DNA from 3 places in the Marinomonas sp. 63XJN7_7_ISO-PGPR-S23-202 genome. Region 2 is predicted to be linked to each of the others. Evidence: predicted binding sites of a transcription regulator. Region 2 holds the regulator's gene; each other region holds the start of a gene.
The links. The regulator PhoB, encoded in region 2, activates phosphate uptake and scavenging genes when phosphate is short. The targets are predictions, from matches to a motif close to TGTCATANNNNTGTCANA.
Positions count from the first base shown of each region.

Region 1: AC0VYG_RS17800 (esterase-like activity of phytase family protein) is a predicted target of PhoB. The motif match lies at 2,292-2,309, and genes of this name have one in related genera.
Region 3: AC0VYG_RS02640 (UDP-2,3-diacylglucosamine diphosphatase) is a predicted target of PhoB. The motif match lies at 2,290-2,307, and genes of this name have one in related genera.

Region 1 covers NZ_CM149677.1:3,835,183-3,840,006, reverse strand. The annotation lists gene AC0VYG_RS17810 (IS256 family transposase) at 1-100, shown strand, start outside; gene AC0VYG_RS17805 (ATP-binding protein) at 587-2,221, shown strand; gene AC0VYG_RS17800 (esterase-like activity of phytase family protein) at 2,378-3,787, shown strand; gene AC0VYG_RS17795 (hypothetical protein) at 3,856-4,164, opposite strand; gene AC0VYG_RS17790 (hypothetical protein) at 4,447-4,719, shown strand.
Region 2 covers NZ_CM149677.1:5,100,224-5,105,047, forward strand. The annotation lists gene AC0VYG_RS23480 (amino acid ABC transporter ATP-binding protein) at 1-92, shown strand, start outside; gene AC0VYG_RS23485 (chorismate--pyruvate lyase family protein) at 305-835, shown strand; gene ubiA (4-hydroxybenzoate octaprenyltransferase) at 884-1,741, shown strand; gene phoB (phosphate regulon transcriptional regulator PhoB) at 1,826-2,518, shown strand; gene phoR (phosphate regulon sensor histidine kinase PhoR) at 2,528-3,889, shown strand; gene AC0VYG_RS23505 (response regulator) at 4,066-4,824, opposite strand, start outside.
Region 3 covers NZ_CM149677.1:584,692-589,515, forward strand. The annotation lists gene AC0VYG_RS02625 (diguanylate cyclase) at 1-216, shown strand, start outside; gene AC0VYG_RS02630 (organic hydroperoxide resistance protein) at 355-786, opposite strand; gene AC0VYG_RS02635 (MarR family winged helix-turn-helix transcriptional regulator) at 858-1,301, opposite strand; gene AC0VYG_RS02640 (UDP-2,3-diacylglucosamine diphosphatase) at 1,420-2,226, opposite strand; gene AC0VYG_RS02645 (EAL domain-containing protein) at 2,369-4,147, opposite strand; gene AC0VYG_RS02650 (RSP_7527 family protein) at 4,495-4,677, opposite strand.

The DNA.
Region 1 (4,824 bases), 1.3 Mb from region 2:
AGCCAGTAAGAAATGGACGATGCCAATTCAGAACTGGCGCCAAGCAATGAGTCGATTTATTATTGAGTTCGAGGAGCGTCTCGAAAAGCACCTTAACTAAATGGCAGTTACACAGAATCTGTTACAGGGTCCCAATTCGCGGCCATTTGATTGGATAGTGAGTCCAATCAACAACACTAGCGAAGTGTGCAAGTAAGCAAAAAGGCTAACTGTTTCCCTCAGTTAGCCTTTTTTTGACTGCGTACTGCCTGTGTCATAGTTTCTACCGTCCCCCCTGAAAAGCCGCTTTTCTTTTAAGAGGAAAACTGACTTATTAGTTCTCAATATTTTTGAAATGTTCTATGATTGAGTCCACTGGTATCTTTTTTTTGATGCAGGTAAGACTCTTAACCCCCATGAAATTCTGAGAGCTTTTTTGAAGAATGCATTTTATAGGCTTGATGATAGTCAAGTTAGTGATATTAGCTTAAAAGATATTGCCAGACGTTCCAGGTACGGCGGGATATTTTATTTATTTGCCTTTTGGGGAGCTGTCTTTAGCTCAACAACTGCGCGCGAGCACCTATTTATTATTGGTGTTTTTTCTGTGTGCTTTTTGGTATTGCAGATTTATCGCTTGGCTTTGTTTAATAAGCTCTTTTCAGCCAATGAGATAAACGTTTCTCCTTACTACACTCACTACTGTTTTCTCTATTTGGCATCTGCAATCGTGTGGGGGAGCTGTTCTGCATGGTTGTTTTTTGTTAATCCCTCAGTTGATCTCGCGGTGACAATTAATATGATGTCAGCGGCTTGTCTTAGTATTGGGGGGGTTAATGTCTTGGCTCCTAGTTATAAAATATTGCGCCTCTATTGTTTTCTTATCTGCGTCCCCTTTGCTTTAGCCGCCGGAATATTTTTAGAGGCACCTGGGAGCTATACCATTGCTTGTTTAATACTGGGTTATGGCTTGTTTATTTTCGAGACAGGAAAGCAGCAACATCGCACTTACTGGCAAGCACTGAATGATAATTTGCGCCTATCCGCTCAGGCCGCTGAATTGGAAAAGGCGAAAGTTGCCGCCGAGCAGGCTGCTCAGGCGAAAGCGGATTTTCTCGCGTCGATGACCCATGAAATAAGAACGCCCATGAATGGTGTGCTTGGTATGGCTCAATTATTGGCTATGAGTGATCTGAACGAGCAACAACAGCAGCAAGTCAATGTGATCAATAATGCTGGTCGAACATTGATGCACATTATTAATAATATTCTTGATTACTCTAAAATGGATGCAAAACAACTGGCATTAGAACAGCTGCTATTTAACCCTCGCAATGTGGTTAATGAGGCGGTGTTGTTATTATCAGTACAGTTTGAAAAAAAGCTGATAAAGCTGACTTGCACCGTGGATGATGTCCCTGAATGGGTGTTGGGCGACCCTTATCGACTTCACCAAGTGCTCTATAACCTTATTGGCAATGCCTTCAAATTTACGGATGAAGGTGAAATAACCATTAAGGTCTCTTGTCAAAAAAATCGTGATGACAATACTCTGACATTGCATTTTGCTGTGGCTGACACGGGGATTGGTATTGCCCCAGAACATCGACAACATATTTTTGATCAGTTTTATCAGGTCAATCAATTTAATTCAAATATTCGTGGGACTGGATTGGGACTGAGTATTACGCAACGCCTGGTTGAATTTATGGGGGGAACGATTTCCGTAGAGAGCACCCTTGGTGTGGGAAGTGTTTTTACTGTCGAACTTCCATTTACCATAACGGATGAAACTCAAAAAAGATTATTGTCTATCTCAGAAAATGAGTCCGGTATTCATACTGAGATGCCAAGTATTTTACATATTTTATTAGCTGAAGATAATAAAATAAATCAAATGATCTGTGAGCAATTGCTTTGTAAATTGGGTTGTGCTGTTGATGTGGTTGAAACGGGACGGATGGCGCTGGAAAAGTTTACTGAGAACAAGCATTACGATGCCATTTTTATGGATTGTAATATGCCCGATATGGACGGTTTTTTGGCCACTGCTGCTATTCGACAAGTGGAGAAAAACACAGGAAGAAGTGAAACACCGATTATTGCACTTACCGCTCATGTTGAAGAGGAGGTAAGACATAAATGCCTTGAGTCAGGTATGAATGATTTTTTGAGTAAACCTTTTTTGCTTGAAGACCTGGAAGCCGTTATTGACCGCATTCGAACGGGAACGTTTTTTTAGTCCTTATTAGGTGTCATGAATTGCTCTTCATACGCTGTTGTTAGGCCTGCTTTTAAAGCAACTGCTGGCTTTTAATCAAACTGTCATGCTAATTCTTTACCTTATGTTGACAAATTGGCGTTCGCTTAAGCGCCCTATAACATAAGAGGATGCGTTATGAATAAGTTGTGGTTTGCAGGTGTGCTGTGTGCAGGCGTGTTATCAGGTTGTGCTAGTCAGTCTTCTATGTCAAAAACGCCCCAGTTTGTTGAGTCTTTTCCGAAAACGGGGAGTTATTTACCCTATACCGTGTTACGTCATGATTTGATTGATGACAAAACCCATAAGCCATTTGAAATTCGTAATGGCGGTTATGGCTCTTCCATGACTGGCAACCCAAATCAAGCCAATCAATTTTACGCCCTGACGGATCGTGGTCCGAATGCGAGCTATAAAGGGGATTATGGCAAAGGTAAGATTTTCCCTGTGCCAAATTATACCCCTCGGATTGGTTTGTTTGAGGTAGAGGATAACGGTCAAATTCGTCAGGTAGATACCATCTTACTACGTCGTCCTGATGGACAACCTATTACAGGGCTACCAAATTCTCCCGCACTGGGCGGCACAGGGGAAACCCCTTATCATGTTGATGGTAAGCCTATTTTAATGGACGATGCTAAGCCTTATAACAAAGTCACTAATCCGATAAAAGTGGATGATTATGGCTTAGACAGTGAAGGCCTCGTGGCCATGAAAGATGGTACCTTTTGGGTAAGTGATGAGTATGGGCCTCATATCGTCCATTACGATAGCAACGGCGTTGAGATCGGTCGTATTAACCCATTTAAGAGTGACGCCCGCGATGTGTTTCATTTGCCAGAAGTATTTGCCCATCGTCGCCCTAACCGTGGTATGGAAGGGTTGGCTGTGACGCCAGATCAGAAAACCTTGGTTGGCATCATGCAATCAACAATGCGCAATCCAAATAAAGCGGCTCAAAAAGGGGATCTAACGCGCATTGTCACGGTGAACCTTGAAACAGGCAAAACGGAGCAATACCTCTATCGTCAAGATAAAGCGCAAAATTCGAATTCTGAGTTAGCAGACTTAAATAGTCATGAATTTTTGGTTGATGAGCGCGACGGAGGGTTCTTGTTAGGTGGCCCGAATGGTAAGGCGAACCCTAATGTGCAAAAGAAAATTTATCGAATTGATTTAAACAGCGGAACGCCTTTGTCTACAGTCGCTTTGTCTTCATCCGTTACCCGCGATGCCAGCCATGGCTTGATGATTAATGGCTTGACACTTGAGCAGTATACGGAGAAAAATGGCTGGGATGCACTAGCGCAAAAGGGCATTTATCCTGTTAGTAAGTCGCTGGTCGTTAATGTGGCCAAAGCGGTTTCCTATCCGCATGATAAAATGGAAGGCATGTGGGTAATTGATCCCCATCACCTAGGGATATTAAATGATGATGATTTTGCCACTTGGTCTACCAAGGGCAAGCTAGAACAGAAGTACTTGAATGGTAATACAATAGACGCGGCGCAATTGTATATTATTAAGGCAAATTTGATGGGGAACTAACGGCTGTAGATTAATCAAAAGTGGGCTGCTTCGACAGCCCATTTTGACATTGATTACCGTAGGGACGACTACTTTTCTAAAATACCACAGCCAATCCGCGCCCCGCTTGCATCATGAATCACTACAGCGTGCCCTAAGCTGGCTTTGTAATCTAATCCTGATATCAGCTGCCTTTGCAAGACCTTTAGAGTCAGATACCCATTGAGCGCTTTTCCAGTAGTCTCTGCCAGCTTTTGGAGAGACATAGTGACCACCAACTTTGTCAGCTTTTTTACAGCTGGTGCCCACATGGAGATGAAGACCACCATCATATCTTTTTTATCAAAATGGACTGAGACATGGCCTGTTGCCGTTGTTTTCGTTTTTGGGGGAAGCATTTATCTTCGCGTGTAGAGAATGTGTGCTGACAGCGAAAAAGAGGCCATCATGATGCTAAACACTCCTTGAACCACTGATATGAAAGTTGGCAGATTGAAGAGTATTTCAGTCATGTTAAGTATCGACACTACGACATACTGAAAGTGGTTCAACCACCCGTCGTATTACTCCTTTTCTTACTCTGTCTGTCAGAAAAGGCAGCACTTAATGAGAGGGACTGTTTGCTTTTACCGACTAAGGCTCTTAGGATTCGCTTTATGAAAATGGAATAAGGTATTGAGATGAAAATACTTTTAGAAATGAGCAGGGTGATCATACCGAGCGTTGTGCTGCTTGGTTTAACGGCATGCTCGTCTCTGGATAACACAGGCTATAAAGGAGGAGACCATCGTGGTGGAGGGCCAGCAGGGGCTTATGGTGTGCCTGATGCTAAGACCAGTATGGAAACGTCGGACAAGGCCGTGAAAAAAGAAAGCACCACGCAAGCGCAAAAGGAGGATGTATATACTGGAGGAGATCATCGTGGCGGTGGCCCACACGGCCCGCTGGGTTAAGTTGAATCCCCTTAAATTTATAAAAAAATGTTATAAAAGATAGTCTTATCAGAATAGCTTGTGGTGTCGAATCAAGTCAAAATTGGGAAATCGTGTATAAAAAGT
Region 2 (4,824 bases):
AAATTGTGGAGGCCAATGAGCCCCATGAGTTTTTCAATAATCCACAACACGACCGTACGCAATTGTTCCTAAGCCAAATTTTGAACCATTGATACTGATTCCCTGTTAACTAAACAAATAGGATCAACAGCCTCACCTCGATGTTCCACCATGACGTTGGACATAAAGGCGAGGCTTTTTTATGCATTGTTCTATGGGACAAGGTTGCGAAACCTCAATATAATAGCCATGTCACTAATCGAGACCTTTATGCACTGGCAGAAACACCAGTGTCGATAAAAGGGCTCTTAACGATTGGCCTAACATGCAATTAAATCATCATCTGACACTTGCCTTGCACTACCGTTGGCAACCCTTAAAACAAATTAGCAAACAGCAAATTCCGGCGTCACTTTGGTTTTGGCTCACGACCAGTCAATCCATCACCGCAGAGTTGAAAAAAAGAGGCCAACTCACGGTAGAGGTTATTGAGGATGGTTGGGGAAAAGCAACGCCGCGTGAAAAACGACGACTCAACATGAAGCCACGCGATGCTGCGCGTGTTCGCACGGTATTATTAAAAGTCGATGGTCGAACCGTTATATACGCCCGCTCCATTATCCCAGCCAACGCCTTACGAGGTCATTGGCGACAAGTGAAACATTTGCACAATAAACCATTAGGCGGTTATTTGTTTAAGCATAGGGCACTTAAACGCAGCCCTATTGAGGTAGCGGCCCTTCCCAAAGGCTTATTTACCAATCACCATACCAAAGTCTGGGCAAGACGCTCTGTTTTCCAACAATTTGGCTCTGGTATCTTGGTCAGTGAAGCATTTTTCGAGACAATGGCATAACATAAAGGCGGCTTCGCCTAATTCTGACGACTAAATCAATGGACTCCCATGAACAAGCTTAAAGATTACGCCGACTTAACGCGTTTTAATCGTCCTATTGGCTCCCTACTCTTGCTGTGGCCAACCCTATGGGCCCTTTGGCTAGCGGCCGATGGCTGGCCCCAGTGGCATCTTATTGTCATTTTTGTTCTGGGAGTGTTTAGCATGCGTTCCGCAGGCTGTGTCATCAATGATTATGCCGACCGAAAAGTCGATGGCCACGTTGAGCGAACAAAGAATCGTCCTTTACCGTCTGGCCGTGTGTCCGAAAAAGAAGCGCTGGGGCTGTTCGCCTTTTTGGTCGTACTGAGCTTTTTGTTAGTGCTGTGTACCGATTTACGAACCATTTTGCTGTCTTTCGTCGGCTTAGGGCTAGCGGCACTGTACCCCTTTATGAAGCGCTACACCCACCTGCCCCAGTTATTTCTTGGCTTGGCGTTCTCTTGGGCGATTCCCATGGCATACAGCGCCCAAGGCGGGGATCTGCTAGACCCCAAGTTGTGGATGCTGTTTGTGGCAAACTGCTTCTGGACCATTGCCTATGACACCTACTATGCCATGACAGACCGACCCGACGATTTAAAAGTCGGCATTAAATCCACCGCGATCCTTTTCGGCAAATACGATTTACTTGTTATTCTCTGTCTACAAGGTCTGACGTTATCCCTGTTGGTCTGGATCGGAATATTGGCCCACCTTAACTGGATCTACTTTGTGTCGCTTATCATCAGTTTGGGATTATTTGGGATGCAATACCAAAAAGCCAAAGAACGTGACCGACAAGCCTGCTTCCATGCTTTCTTAGACAATAACCGAATTGGTTACTGTATCTTTATTGGCATCGCTGCTAGCTTACTATTTGTGTAATATATGGCGAATATGTGACATTTTCATATAACTGTCATACTAAGACGTTTTAATTAAACCGTTCCTGAGATGAGGGTAGATCCTGTGACCGGTAAAAAAGTATTAATCATTGATGATGAGTCTTCCATTCGCGAAATGATCGCCGTCGCCTTAGAAATGGCGGGATACGAATATATGGAAGCAGAAAATAGTCAACAAGCCCACGAAATCATTGTCGACCATCGACCTGATTTGATTCTCTGCGACTGGATGATGCCAGGGAGCAGTGGTATAGAACTGACTCGTCGCCTTAAAAAAGACAGTGCAACAGCGGAAATTCCCGTCATTATGTTGACGGCGAAAAGTGAGGAAGACAACAAAATTCAAGGGTTGGAAGTCGGTGCTGACGATTACATTACCAAGCCCTTCTCACCACGAGAATTAGTTGCCAGACTGAAAGCCGTGTTGCGTCGAGCCACCCCTCAAGGGGTAGATGAGCCAATAGAAATTGAAGGGTTAACCCTTGATCCTATTAGCCAACGCGTTACCATTGACAGCAAGCCACTTGATATGGGGCCAACGGAGTACCGCTTGCTAAAATTCCTCATGACTCACCAAGAAAGAGCCTATTCACGGGCACAATTATTGGATCAGGTATGGGGCGGTAATGTTTATGTGGAAGAACGTACCGTTGATGTACATATTCGCCGTTTACGTAAAGCCATTGGTAGCAGCCATGACTTTTTGATTCAAACCGTTCGAGGGACTGGCTACCGCTTCTCTCCGAAAAGGACTTAGTCATATAATATGAAAGCAGTTTGGCGAAGAGCAATAATTCGCTGGTCTTTAGGGCTTTTGGCCTGCATCGTCATCGGTTTTATCATAAACCACTTACAAGCCGTTGTACTTTTGTTTTTATTGGGAACATTGTATTGGCAGCTGTATCAACTTTACCAATTTCATTATTGGCTACGCCACTCAGGACGAGGTGCGCCTCCTGAATCGGATGGCATCTGGGGAGATATCTTCGATGTTGTCTACCGTTTACAGAAAAAGCAGCGTAAATCGAAGCGCCGCATGCGCCAAGCCCTGAATCGTATCGAGAATTCTACCGCCGCCCTAAAAGAAGGCGTCATTATGGCCGATAACCAAGGCAACTTAGAGTGGTGGAATAACTCGGCCGGGCACTTTTTAGGCCTAATGCGCCCAGTCGATCGTGGTCAACCCATTACCAATATTGTTCGCAACCCAGAATTTTTTCGTTACTTTACCCAAAAACGTTTTGGAGAACCGCTGGTGATTAAGTCACCGGCCAAAGAGGGCGTTTATTTAGAAGTCCAAACCACCTTGTATGATAAAAATGATCATTTGATTTTTATCCGCGATGTCACAAGACTGCATCTGCTTGAAGAAATGCGCAAAGACTTTGTCGCCAATGCTTCCCACGAGCTAAAAACCCCTTTAACGGTCATCAAAGGTTACTTGGAAACGTTAGAAATGTTCCAAGACTCCCTGCCCGCCAGCATGCAAAAAGGCATCACCAACATGTCTGAGCAGTCGGAGCGCATGGAACATTTAATCGAAGATTTATTGCTGCTATCGCGTTTAGAAAGCAATGATAAACGGGAGGAAGAGCATTGGCACGAGGTGTCTTCTTGGGCAGAGGCGATTAAGAAAATTGCGTCACCACTGCTTACTGACAAGCATACATTAGACATTGATATTCCAGAAAAAGCACGTTTGTACGGTTCTTACAACGAGCTCTACAGTGCGTTTTCTAATTTGGTGGTCAACGCCATCAAGTACTCGCCAGATGGTGGTGACATCAAGGTGAAGTGGGAATCCAATGAATTTAGTGGCGTGTTTTCAGTAGCCGACCAAGGTTTGGGCATAGACCCAAGATACATTCCGCGCTTAACGGAGCGATTTTTCCGCGTAGATAAAGGCCGCAGCACCAAAACGGGCGGCACGGGCTTAGGTTTAGCCATCGTCAAGCATGTCCTCATGCACCATGATGCTAAGTTACAGATCCTTAGCGAACTCAACCGTGGTAGTCGCTTCTCTTGTCATTTCCCTGCCAACCGTGTGCGGACGGATGATATCCCGGCGTTTTCTGCAATAGAAAAAAATGTTGAGGATGACAAAGAACCTATTGCAAAAGACCAATAAACCCCACCCTAACCCTCCCCTTAAATAAGGGGAGGGAACACGATATTCCTCAACCCAGCCCCTTCCAACGGAGCTGGGAGGGAACTACGGCTCATCCTACCAAAGGGAACTGTTTCGCTCCTCCCCCTTACCAAGGGGGAGGCTGGGAGGGGGTGATAAGGGTTCAATAAATAACACTATAAGCTATCAAACAGCTTACTGATAAACGCTTCTTTTTCAGCATCTTGGTCAATCAGCCCTAAACCAACGGTTAAAAAGGTTGAATCATGTTTCTTCTCAGTGGTGGCGACGGATTGGACATAATAATTTAGGCGATTGACCTTGCCCTCAAACTCTAAATCCAAAACAGATTGTCCCAATACCTGAGGAATCACGTCATCGCTCTTTATTAGCATGGTAGCGTCTTGCTTACTAAATTGAATCACCATGCAGCGAAATTGCTTGCCTTCAAAGCGCACCAAGGTTGGCATTTTCACATCTTTCACCGTGGGGACTGGAGCATCAGGGTTGATAAATTTCGTCGCCTCAACCTTACGAGTCGTTTTCCCCGACCCCATCAAGACATCCAATGATGCCGATGCAACGCCACCAGCAGGCGACGCACTTCTGGGTTTTTGTGAGGTCAGCTTACTTTGCATATTATGCTTTTTGGCGGCACTCATTACCTTGTTCACCAGCTGTTCACTGGAAAACGGTTTCCCTAAATAATCGGTCACACCAGATTTAACCGCTTCCACCACATGGTCTTTATCACCACGGCTGGTAATCATCACAAAAGGAATGTCTTCTTTTTTGTATTCAGGCTGCTCACGGCACCACTGCAAAAGTTCCACCCCGGTCATTTCAGGCATTTCCCAATCACATAGCACCATATCGAACTGACTTTTCGATAACAGTTGTTGAGCCTTACGCCCATTAACAGCGTCTTCCAATAT
Region 3 (4,824 bases), 680 kb from region 2:
TCTCAAGAAAAGGCCATTGCTTTGATGGAAAAAGTACGCGATGGAGTGGCTTCGTATCGACTCTCATGTGATCATAAAACGGTATCGACCAGCATCAGTGTTGGCATCAGCAATTTTCGTGCAGAAGATTCAACGGACACGCTTCTCTCAAGAGTAGATGATGCCTTATATTTAGCCAAATCAAAAGGCCGTAACTGTCTCATCGTTGGCTCATAAATAGGCTTGACGACTGCTTTGATAGACAAGAACAAATAACCGTTCATAAAAAAGGGCTTCTCATGTTGAGACGCCCTTTTTTAAAACCATTTTGCTCATAAAATAGAGCGTTCTAGGTTAGTGAGCAAACCTAGACGTTTATACATTAACGGCTAAGGTAACATCAATGTTGTTACGAGTGGCGTTGGAATATGGGCAAACTTGGTGAGCATCATCAACCAGCTTCTCTGCTTGCGCTTTATCCATTCCTGGTAAGTTAACCGTCAATTTCGCGGCAATACCAAAACCATGGTCGATTGGTCCAATGCTGATAGCCGCATCAATTGTGCTGTCTGCTGGCAATTTTGCTTGCTGTTGAGAAGCCACTAATTGCAATGCCCCCATGAAACACGCAGAGTAGCCTGCTGCGAATAGTTGTTCAGGGTTAGTCCCTTCACCGCCATTACCACCTAGTTCTTTTGGCGTGCTAAGAGTGACAGATAATTTACCATCGTCGGATTTTGATTCGCCAGTGCGTCCACCTTTAGACGTTGCGTGAGCAGTGTATAGTACTTGGTTTAATGCTGTCATATCTGACTCCTGTTTTGTCATCGTTTAAACGGGTTATCACAAGGGGGTTATAAGGTAACGCCCCCTGTTGGTTAGTGGCTATCGTTGTAATGAATGAGATTTTGCCTCAATGTATCCACTACATGTTTGGTCCTACCAATGTCTTCTAACGACAGTTGAGAAGCACAAATAGCCTCTTGAAAAACACTTTCTACCTGGTCTTCTAATGCTTGACCTTGCTTCGTTAACTCAATAATCACATGTCGTTCATCTTGCTTATCTCGACGACGTGTCACTAAATTGGCACTTTCCATTCTTTTTAATAAGGGGGTCAGCGTTGCTGAATCTAAGAACAAATCTTCACCAATATTGGTCATAGGGTAAGACTTATGTTGCCAAAGTAGAATTAACACCAGATATTGCGGGTAAGTGATGCCCAACGGCTTTAAGAGTTTTCGATACAACTTATTCATCGCCAGAGACGTTGAATAGAGCGAAAAACATAAAAGCTCATTTAACTTGGGAGTGTCTTGCATGGCTGACTTACCTTGTTCTTTTATCTGGATGTGTTTTATATTAGATAGTGCGCTATTTAATGTCAAGAAATTAAATAGCGCACTATATTTTTCAATGTATGGGGGAGGTCAAGGAAACCTAATTAGGTTGGCGGCTTAGCGGATTGCCTTGCCATTGCTCATCTTGAGGCTCTGTTGCAAGGTGTTTAGGTTGTTCTGACCAGTGAAGTAGGTTGAGTTCGCCTGTTTTTGACTCGGTGAGAGCGGTGCAATGTTCAACCCAGTCACCATCGTTGCAATACAACGTTCCCTCTTTTAATAGAAACGAAGCGAAGTGAATATGACCACAAATATAGCCATCAAGGTGTTTGCTTTTAGCGGATTTGAGGGCTGCTGTTTCAAAGCGATGGATGAACTCCTTGGCTTTGCCGATATGGCTTTTTAGGTAGCCAGCGAGGGACCAATAGGGGAGCCGAATAAAACGCCGCACGCCATTAATCCACTGATTTAGTGACAACATAGCACTATGTGCACGATCACCAATGGCAAGCATCAATGGGCTGATTTTAACCATTTGATCGAACTCGTCGCCGTGACTTACATGGAAATGTCGGCCATCGGCCGTGGTATGGCGAGCGTTAAGACGAATCTCGATGCCCGATAGTGTTTGCCCTGTAAATTGACGAAAAAAAGCATCATGGTTGCCAGGAATATAAATGACTTGAGTGCCATTTTTTGCCATATACAAAATACGTTCTACAATCCGATAGTGGAGGTCGATAAAATGTGCTTTACGACGCATTTCTTGAAGGTCAATAATATCGCCCACTAGGTATAAAGTGTCTGTTTTTATCGTGGTAAGGAAATCCAGTAAATGGGCGGCCTGACATGCCTTAGTCCCTAAGTGCACATCGGATATAAACACCGTTCGAAAAGTCGTTTGCATCGTTTCGTCCTATGGCTAACGCTATGGTTTTAAGGTTAGATTAAGGAAGAAACATGACAGGCCTGAGACAATGTCATGACAGTTTGAGGACGGTGACACATTTCAACCCCATTATGGAAGTGTGTCATAAGTTACTTTATTTTTATGATGGTTCTTGTAAAGTAGAGCGAGAGTACGTACGTTGGTAGGGTTGAATATAAAGATGGTTGCCACCTTTTTGTTTTGCTGACTTTTTCGCTAATGCCGCTAATTCTGCCACTTGATGATGGTTTAATCCTTGTTCTGCTCGCAAATCGACAACGCCCACGGATAAGCTTAGCACGGGGTGAAAAACCTTTTCGCCTTGTCGACTACTCCCCCATACACCATCGGCTTGCAAGGTTTCTTGGGTGTAAAATTGTCGTACTTGTTGAGCAAACTGATCGAGTACCGTCTGACACTGTTCTTGCCAATTGTCGTCTGCAAAAATAACGATAAAATCGTCACCACCCACATGACCAATAAAGTTACGTGTCGGCTCTATGATATTTTTAATCAAATTGCTGACCAGCTGGATCACTTCATCCCCCATGGAGTAGCCAAAATAATCATTGAACGGTTTGAAGTCGTTGAGATCAAAATACGCCACATGAAAGTTTTCATGATTGGATAAGCGACGCATGACCTCTTGATTGATGGGGACGTTGCCAGGCAGGAGAGTCAGTGGATTGGAGTAGGTCGCATTTTGGATTTTCAGTTCTGTAATGCGTCTTAGCAGATCTCTTAAGGACCCCGTACCAAGGAATTTACCGTTATGCACAATGACAATTTCATTGTTCAAAGTATCGGCTTCCTGATTGGTCACTAACGTAGACACTGTCGATAGGCTGATATTGCTTTCGACCACAATGATGTCTTCGTTGAGTAATAAAGTGGCCGATTTATGCTCGTACAGTGCCCGCCCATAAGGGGTAGAAAAGAGCTCGTGGAGCTGATGACGTCGTATAACACCTACTGGCTTTTCGTCTTTTAACACCGGAATAGAATGCACTTCCTGATTTTCTTTAAACAGGTTTGAGACTTCGTCCAAGTGGCTGTCGATTTGGACTGTTGGTGTCAATCGCGACAAGGAACGTACTGTTTCTGAATGGTCCACTTCAAATACGGCTCGCCTTTGTGCCTGTTTCTTCAAATAAGGATGAGTGGAAAACGCGGGTTTGTCCGTTGGGTGACCTAAAAAATAGCCTTGTCCATACTCAATGCCGAGGTCAATTAGTTGATCCAGCTCTTGTTGCGTTTCGATGCCCTCGGCAATCAGAGTGCATTTTAAACGTTGTGAAATGCTCAAAATAGAGCGTACAAATTCACGTTTTATTTCGTCTTTGTCGATGTTATGAATAAAGTGTTTGTCTATTTTGACGATCTCAGGTTGCAGTTCTGACCAAAGACGCAACCCTGAATAACCGACGCCTAAATCGTCAATGGCAACGTGAAATCCCATGTCTCGATAATGTTTTACACTGATTCTTGATAGGCCATTGTGGTCATATTGATGTTGTTCTGATAGCTCGATGACGATACGTTTTTGGTCCAAGCCTAAATTATTCAGAATTTCCAGCGTCATACCTTTTTGGTGTAAAGGAGAGCTAAGCAGAGAGGCGCTCACATTTAAAAATAAGCGCCCTTCTAGTGCTAATTTCGCAAAACGTGATAAGGCTCGTTCTCGGCATAAAAGCTCTAACTCATGAAGCAGGCCTTTTTTTGTGGCAAGAGAAAATAGTGCATCAGGGTTAAACAAGGCGCTGTTTTTGGGGCCTCGCGATAACGCCTCATGACCATAGATAGCCCCGTTAGACAAATCATATATGGGCTGAAATACTGGTGTGATTAAGCCGTCTTGGATGATTTTATTTAATAATTGCAGTTCATCTATTTGGCTCATTGTTTATTATCCAAATGTTATCGATTGCCCATCCATGTATGTTAAATGATTTTATGTCTAAATTATGACGATTTCATGACGGATAGGTTTTGGTATGGTTCAGCAACTTATTAAACACGTAACAAAATAGGTAGTCTACGTAGTGTGAAAAAGAAAAATAGTAAGATGATGGGAAAAAGACAAGATGTTCTAGAGAGAAAAAGAAGAGCTGTAGCCAGATCGATATTATTCTTGTTGCACTTCGATCGGTTACAGAAAGCTCTTAGTTATTGCTATGGCTTAGGTATACAAAGCCAGCTAACTAAGTCCATTTCACCGCTTGCTGAGTGAAACGTTGTGTAGAAAAATTAGTTAGCAGTATGCCCTTGTGAATGACGTGCAGTGGTGAAACCAGAGAAAATATTTTTTACGCTGGCAACGGCTTTTTTCATCATAAGAGCAAAGTATACACGACGCATTTCATAGGCTTTTTCAACGTAATAGTCCGTATCTAAATTACCTAAGCTATCGTATTTGTAATTGTTTTTCATGGTGTTTCTCCTGTCTGTTGAGGTGGTCTTTATCGACACTCTTAATGATAGGAGTCCGTGGAAATTTGTACAAACGATCAATTTTCAGCATAGAGGTTAGAAAAATTCACCCTTCATCGTGAGGTCCTTATCAATAAAGGACCCCAC